Regions from separate parts of the Neorhizobium tomejilense genome, predicted to be linked through region 1. Evidence: predicted binding sites of a transcription regulator. Region 1 holds the regulator's gene; the other holds the start of a gene.
The links. The regulator LexA, encoded in region 1, represses DNA repair genes until DNA is damaged. The targets are predictions, from matches to a motif close to TGTTCNNNNTGTGTTCNG.

Region 1 (3,940 bases):
CGAACAAAACACCCTGGCCGGGCGCCGCCGAGACGAGAACACGGCCCTCCCGGCGGACGAATGCGACGTCATTAGCAGCAAGGGTGATCTCTGTCACGGCAAGATCGGCCGTCTTGAAGATGATCACCCGGCCGCGCAGCCCCTCGGCACCCGGCGTCGACGGCAGGGCGAATTCCGCCTCGAGTTCGTGATCCTGCAGGATGCGAATGCGGGCATTGGCCGCGGCAAGCTCGAGCGAAACAGCCTCCGGCTTGGCCTTCGTCATCAGCACCTGCTCGGCCAGGGGTGCGAAATCGGAGGGCGCCGATGCCGACAGAATGATCTTGCTCAGCCCCATGACCGCATTGGAATGGTGCTCCAGTTCGCCGCGATCGGCCGGCAGGGGATTGATCCGCTGGCAGGAAAACATCAGGAAGTCGGGCGCCCGGTCATCACCCGCAAAAGCCAGCCGGAAGCTCGCCTGGGTTTCGGAACCGTCGGCCAAGGTCATCCCGCGGGAGAATTCCAGCACGTCGCCTGCCGAAACGCCACGCATCTTGAAACGCGCGTGATCGGCCATCGCGTCACGGGTCGCCACAACGAGAGCGGAAAAACCCTGCCTGTCGCGTGCCTTGCGGAAGGCCAGATCGCGTGCGGTAAAAACGTTGCCGCGTTTGGCGGCCGCGCTTGCATGACGGCGATTGGCAAGAGCCAGCGGCTCCAGGTAGCTGCCATCCGAGAAGAACACACAAGCATTGGCTGTGCCGAAAGGATGAAAAGCATCGGGCGCAACTGTAAAACCAAGCTTCGTGAGCCGGGAACGCGCAGCGGTAAGTCCCGCCACCGGCAGCACGAGATGATCGATTGGTCTTGCGTTCACGCGAGGGCCCCCGGAATTGGAATCGCAAAGCTACTTTGGCAGCGGGCTCGCGCCGCGCAAGTGGTGTGGCTCGAGATATCTGGCACGCATCTATGAAGAAAAAATCATCATACTTCACAGAAATTTAGGGACTTGCAGAACACATATGGAACATATAGTGTCCGTTCTGGATTTGTTTCCGACTCTGAGGGTGCCAAAAGATGCTCACGCGCAAACAACAGGAATTGCTTCTGTTCATTCACGAACGCATGAAGGAATCCGGCATCCCGCCGTCATTCGATGAAATGAAGGATGCTCTCGACCTCGCGTCCAAGTCAGGCATCCACCGCCTGATCACCGCGCTCGAGGAGCGCGGCTTCATCCGCCGCCTGCCGAACCGGGCCCGGGCGCTCGAAGTCATCAAGCTGCCGGAAGCCTACTCACCGAGCATGCAGCCACGGCGCGGTTTTTCGCCGAGCGTCATCGAGGGCAGCCTCGGCAAACCGCAGCCGGTCGCGGCGCCTCAGAAACCCGCCGCCAACGACGATTCGCCGAACGCCACGACAGTTCCGGTCATGGGCCGCATCGCTGCCGGCGTGCCGATCTCGGCGATCCAGAACAACACGCATGACATCGCCGTGCCGGCCGAGATGCTCGGTTCCGGCGAACATTATGCGCTCGAGGTCAAGGGCGATTCGATGATCGAGGCCGGCATTCTCGACGGCGATACCGTGATCATCCGCAACAGCAATACGGCCAATCCGGGCGATATCGTCGTGGCGCTGGTGGACGACGAGGAAGCGACGCTGAAACGCTTCCGCCGCCGCGGTGCCTCCATCGCCCTCGAAGCCGCCAACCCAGCCTACGAGACCCGCATCTTTGGGCCGGACCGGGTGAAGATCCAGGGCAAGCTCGTCGGCCTCATCCGCCGGTATCACTGATCATCTGCCGGAGCGGTTCCGGCAATGACCCATCGAAACCCTGGCTTCGCCAATCATAGTGGCGGTGCCTGCTCCAGGGACGGTCTGCGCCCGCCATGGCGGCACGGATCTGCCAGCGCCGAATGTCGGTCGCGCCGTTGAGGGAAATCTCCAGCGCACCCGCCTTGCGAAGCATGGCACCATTGATCATCAGGGCGCCGGACCGGCATTGGTCGAAGCGGGCGCGCGGCGCAATGACAAGACTGGCGGCGTCGCAGGCGGCACCCGCATAACGGCCGTCCTCGACAGCGATAACGATGCCCTTGCCGGTGCTTGCCGCACACCAGGCCGTCGGCTCGCAGGTGAAGCGGCCGGCAGGCGCCTGTTTTATCCTCGACTTTGCCGTTTCCAGTTGCTGCGGGGTCAATTCGCGGCGCTCGTTGGTTTTCGCGCCGGGTGGCCTGTCGTCGGGCGGCTTGTCCCTGGATGGCGACATTTCAGGCTTGGTGGGATCACCGAGCAGAAGCGCCCTCTTCCATTGGCCGTAGACGAAGTCGGGCGGGCGGGCGCGATTGGTGGCGACCCCTTTCCCGTCTACAAATGCGACCATCGTCCCGTCTTCCGAGATCAGGATATCCGGCAGGGGCATCGACCGCTCATGCCAGGAAAGCAGCAGAGCGGTCACCATCAGCGGCAGGCCTATCAGTCTCAGTCTCGTCCTCATGAGCGTCAACAGCAGGAAACCTGCCGTCGAGACGGCGAGGAACCAGGGATGTTGTCGCCCTATGCCGACATCGCCGCCCCAGGCGGCGACGTGTTTGGCAATTGCAATCACCCACCCCAGGCCGAGGCCCATGAGCTTCATGAAGGGCGCATCGAGGCCGAACGGCATCAGCAGCATGCCGGCCAGCCCTGCCGGCATGACCACGAAGGAGATGATCGGCATGGCGGCGAGGTTGGCGACAAGGCCGTAGGTGGCGATACGGTGGAAATGCTCGACCGAGAACATGGCGGTCGAGATGCCGCCGATCAGCGAGGTCACGAAGATGCCGGCCGCGAAATTCCAGGATGCCAGCACCGGAGTCACCATAGGGCGACGGAATGGCAGAGGTTCGGGATCGCGGCGCTTCGCCCTGTGTTTCCAGAGTGCGTAGCCGGCGACCAGGGCGGCGGTGGCGGCAAACGACATCTGGAAGCTCGGCCCCAGTATTTCCGAGGGCGACATGGCGATGATGACCAGGGCGGACAGCGCGACATTGCGCAGGCTGATCGATGGCCGATCGAAAAGCACCGCGACCAGCATGATCGCCATCATGATATAGGCCCGCTCGGCGGAAACGCCGAAACCGGAGATCAGGTAATAGGCCGTCGCCATCATCAGCGCGCCGAGTGCGGCGATCTTCTTGACCGGATAGGCCTGGGCGAAGCCCGTGAAGACGGAAAGCACGGTGCGCGCGCCGACAAAGAAGATGCCGGCTGCGAGCGCCATGTTGAGCCCGGAAATGGCGACGATATGGGCGAGGCCCGACAGGCGCAGCGCCTCGGTGGTGTCTTCGGAAATCGCCCGGCGCTCGTCGGTGACGATCGCCGCGGCAAAGGCGCCGGGATCTCCGGGCACGGTCTCCCGGATACGGGTTGCGATCGCGCTGCGCAGATCGAAAAGCTGGGTTTCGACGTTCGCAATCCAGCTCCGGGTTGAAGGGGGAGCAGCCTGCTTTTTCGGCGCTCCATAGAAAAATCCAACCGCGCCGATGCCGTCGAAATAGGAAGAAAAGGCAAAGTCGTTGAGGCCCGGCAGGGCGGGTCCCGACGGGGGTGAAATGCGGGCTCGACCGCTGATCGTCTCGCCAGTTTGGGCGGGCTCATGGCGAGACCTTGCCAGCAGGGATACACGCTGCGGTGGGCGCCTGACTTGCGGATTGGAGGTCCGCTCGATGCGGACGATATAACGCCATCGCCCTTGAGCGTCGCTCTCCCTGCGCTCGACCACACCGATGAGCTCGGTCGTCACCGGCGTATCGAGAATGACGGTGGCTTGCCTCCAGGCCTCCAACTGCGCCAGCATCATGCCTGCGAGAAAGAGTGCGAGAGCGAGCGGCAACAGGTGCGTGGCACCGGACCGGTAGCGCGAGACGATCACAAATATCGCGCAGACGCAAAAGAGGAAGAAATACGGCCAGAA
Region 2 (3,940 bases), 3.2 Mb from region 1:
TCCGGGAACAAAATTTCCATTTCTCTTTCCGTCCGGTTCCGCCTTGCTGGCATTCGTGGGGAACACGCCCTAACTTCTCTCCAAACTTAGGGAGAGCACCATGCCAGAGACCAGAAAGCCGGGCCGCGGCCGAATCTATTCCTCGATCACCGAAACCATCGGCGACACGCCGATCGTGCGCCTCGACAAGCTGGCCAAGGAAAAGGGCGTGAAGGCCAATCTTTTGGCCAAGCTCGAATTCTTCAACCCGATCGCTTCAGTCAAGGACCGTATCGGGGTGGCGATGATCGAAAGCCTGGAGGCCGAGGGCAAGATCGCGCCTGGCAGGACGACGCTGGTTGAGCCCACGTCCGGCAATACCGGCATCGCGCTCGCCTTTGCGGCAGCCGCCAAGGGCTACAAGCTGATCCTCACCATGCCGGAAACCATGTCGATCGAGCGCCGCAAGATGCTGGCCCTGCTCGGCGCCGAACTGGTGCTGACCGAAGGTCCGAAAGGCATGAAGGGTGCGATCGCCAAGGCGGAAGAACTCGCCGCTTCGCTTCCGGATGCAATCATCCCGCAGCAGTTCGAAAATCCGGCCAACCCCGAAATTCATCGCAAGACGACGGCCGAGGAAATCTGGAACGATACCGATGGCAAGATCGACATCTTCGTCTCCGGCATCGGCACCGGCGGCACGATCACCGGTGCCGGCCAGGTGCTGAAGGAGCGCAACCCGGCACTCAAGATCATTGCCGTCGAACCGGAAGAATCACCTGTCCTCTCCGGCGGACAGCCCGGGCCGCACAAGATCCAGGGCATTGGTGCAGGTTTCGCTCCGAAAATCCTGGACACGCACATCTATGACGAGATCATCACCGTCAACAGCGGTGAGGCCATGGAAATGGCCCGCCTGGTGGCCAGGCTCGAAGGCGTACCGGTTGGCATCTCCTCCGGTGCGGCGCTGCAGGCCGCCATCGAAGTCGGCAGCCGCGCGGAAAATGCCGGCAAGACCATCGTCGTCATCATCCCTTCCTTCGCAGAGCGCTATCTGTCGACGGCGCTGTTTGAAGGGTTGGGGAATTAATGGGTAGTGGGTAGTGGGTAGTGGGTAGTGTCGGGCAAAGCCGGCGGCATACAGCTGCCGAAAGCTCCATCCACTACTCACAATCACTGCTCACTTCCTTCACGCCGCGGCCGTCGCCAGCCGCTCGCCGACCATGCGATAGGAAATGGCCTCGGCGAGATGAATGCGGCCGACCGTGTCCTTGCCGTCGAGATCGGCGAGCGTGCGGGCGACTTTCAATATCCGATGGTATCCGCGGGCCGAGAACTTGAGCTTTTCGGCCGCATCCCTGAGCAGCTGGAGACCGCCGGGATCGGGTTCGGCGATCTTCTCGATCAGGGCCGTCGAGCAGCGGGCATTGGTGAGCACGCGCGGATAACCGGCCTGTTCGAACCGCTCCCGCTGTCTGTCACGCGCAGCCGCCACGCGCCTGGCGACATCCGCGCTGCTTTCCGCCGGCCTCGGGCGAATGAGATCGGCGGCCGAGACTGCCGGCACGTCGATACGGATATCGATACGGTCCATCAGCGGCCCAGAAATCCGCCCCTGGTAGTCCGACATGCATTTTGGCCCGCGTGCGCAGGTATGGCCGGGTTCGCCCGCCATGCCGCAGCGGCAGGGGTTCATGGCGGCAACCAGTTGGATGCTGGCGGGATAGGAAACCCGATGATTGGCGCGGGCGATAATGCACTCGCCGGTCTCCAGCGGCTGACGGAGCGCGTCCAGCGCCTGTGGCGAGAATTCCGGGAATTCGTCGAGGAACAGCACGCCATGATGGGCAAGCGATGCCTCCCCCGGCCTTGCGCGCAGGCCGCCGCCCACCAGCGCTGCCATGGTGGCCGAATGATGCGGCGTGCGGTAAGGCCGGCGGTCGGAGAGCTTGCCGCCCGAAAGCTGGCCGGCGATCGAATGGATCATCGAAACTTCCAGCAGTTCGGCGGCTGAAAGCGGCGGCAGGATGGACGGTAGCCGGGCGGCAAGCATGGATTTGCCGGAGCCGGGAGGGCCGACCATCAAAAGATTATGTCCACCGGCGGCGGCGACTTCCAGTGCGCGCTTGGCCGATTCCTGGCCTTTGATGTCGACGAGATCGGGCAAATTGGCAGGCAAGGCGCGAATTGCCGGCTGCGGCCGGGAGATGACCTGGGTGCCGCGGAAATGGTTTGCGAGCGCGATCAGGCTTCGTGGTGCGACGATATCGATCTCGGCCCCTGCCCAGGCGGCTTCCGCGCCGCTGTCGGCCGGGCAGATCAGCCCCTTTCCCAAAGCGTTGGCGGCGATTGCCGCCGGAAGTGCGCCGGCCACCGGCGCAAGCGTGCCGTCGAGGTTCAGTTCCCCAAGCACCACATAACCGGTGAGTGCATCGCCGGGAACGGCGCCCAGCGCCGCCATCAGTGCCAGTGCGATCGGCAGGTCGAAATGAGAACCTTCTTTCGGAAGGTCGGCCGGCGCCAGATTGACGGTGATCTTCTTCGGCGGCATGGCAAGACCGGAGGCGTGCAATGCCGCCTGCACCCGCTCGCGGCTCTCGGCCACCGCCTTGTCCGGCAGGCCGACGATATGCATGTTGATCTTGCCCGGCCCGACCATGACCTGAACGTCGACCGGAACGCCTTCTATGCCCTGGAATGCGACTGTGCTGACGCGCGAAACCATATCCACCCCGCCCCTAACTTCATGTCCGGGACGCCAGCGATACACGCTTTCCGTGCCAGGAATTGCAATCTGGCATAGAAATCAGAATGAAACAAGAACATTAACCGAACAATTTCACGCATCCGCTGCAAATGGGTTGCTGGCGGTTGTATCGTGAGAACAAAGGCGATCCGTATCCGAAACGCCTTGCCTTCATCAGGCGCATTTTGCCTCGATTGCGTCCCAAAGGAGGCCTGCGACGTCGGCGCCGCCGAACTTCTTGACTTCGCGGATGCCCGTCGGGGATGTGACGTTGATCTCGGTCATGTAATCGCCGATGACATCGATGCCGACGAAGATGAAGCCGCGCTCGCGCAGGGCGGGTCCGATGCGGGAGCAGATTTCCTTCTCGCGCGGCGTGATCTCGGTCGCCTCGGCGCGGCCGCCGACATGCATGTTGGAGCGGCTGTCGTGTTCGGCGGGAACCCGGTTGATCGCGCCGACCGGCTCGCCGTCCACCAGCAGGATGCGCTTGTCGCCCTTGCGCACGGCCGGCAGATAGGCCTGGGCGATATAGGGCTCTCCGCGATACATCTGGCCGAACATTTCGAGCAGCGACGTGAAATTGCGGTCGTCGCGGGCGGAATGGAAAACCCCGGCGCCGCCATTGCCGTAGAGCGGCTTCAGGATGATATCGCCCATCTCTTCCCGGAAACGGGCGATTTCGCCCGGATCGCGGCTGATCAGCGTTGCCGGCATCAGATCGGCGAATTCGGTGACGAAAATCTTCTCCGGCGAGTTCCGCACCCAGGCGGGGTCGTTGACGACAAGCGTTTTCGGGTGGATGCGCTCGAGCAGATGCGTCGAGGTGATATAGCCCATGTCGAAGGGCGGATCCTGGCGCAGATGGACGACGCCCATCGCCGACAGATCGACGCGCTCCTTGTCGCCGAGCGTGAAATGATCGCCCTTGACGTCGCGCACCTGCAGCGGTTCGACAGCGGCGAAGATCTTGCCGTCACGCATGGTCAGGCGGTCGGGAGTGTAGTGAAACAGCTCGAAGCCACGCGCCTGCGCTTCGAGCGCCATGGCGAAGGTGGAATCGCCGGCAATGCTGATGCCGGAAATATGGTCCATCTGGAACGCGACCTTGCGGATTTTCGCCATGACTTCAGCCCCCTAGGATTGGCCCGCCTGATGTAGGATGGCGGGCCGTCAAAGGCAACTGCAATCGGGCCGATATCACGCGGAGATGCC

Region 2: a site for LexA is predicted at 2,798-2,815, ahead of ACSQ3G_RS22610 (YifB family Mg chelatase-like AAA ATPase). Genes of this name have one in related genera too.

Annotation. Positions count from the first base shown of each region.
Region 1 covers NZ_CAXUSO020000001.1:1,420,799-1,424,738, reverse strand. The annotation lists gene ACSQ3G_RS07360 (VOC family protein) at 1-859, opposite strand, end outside; gene lexA (transcriptional repressor LexA) at 1,060-1,779, shown strand; gene ACSQ3G_RS07350 (ComEC/Rec2 family competence protein) at 1,760-3,940, opposite strand, start outside.
Region 2 covers NZ_CAXUSO020000001.1:4,577,210-4,581,149, reverse strand. The annotation lists gene cysK (cysteine synthase A) at 101-1,069, shown strand; gene ACSQ3G_RS22610 (YifB family Mg chelatase-like AAA ATPase) at 1,169-2,704, opposite strand; gene gshB (glutathione synthase) at 2,900-3,850, opposite strand; gene ACSQ3G_RS22600 (cupin domain-containing protein) at 3,926-3,940, opposite strand, start outside.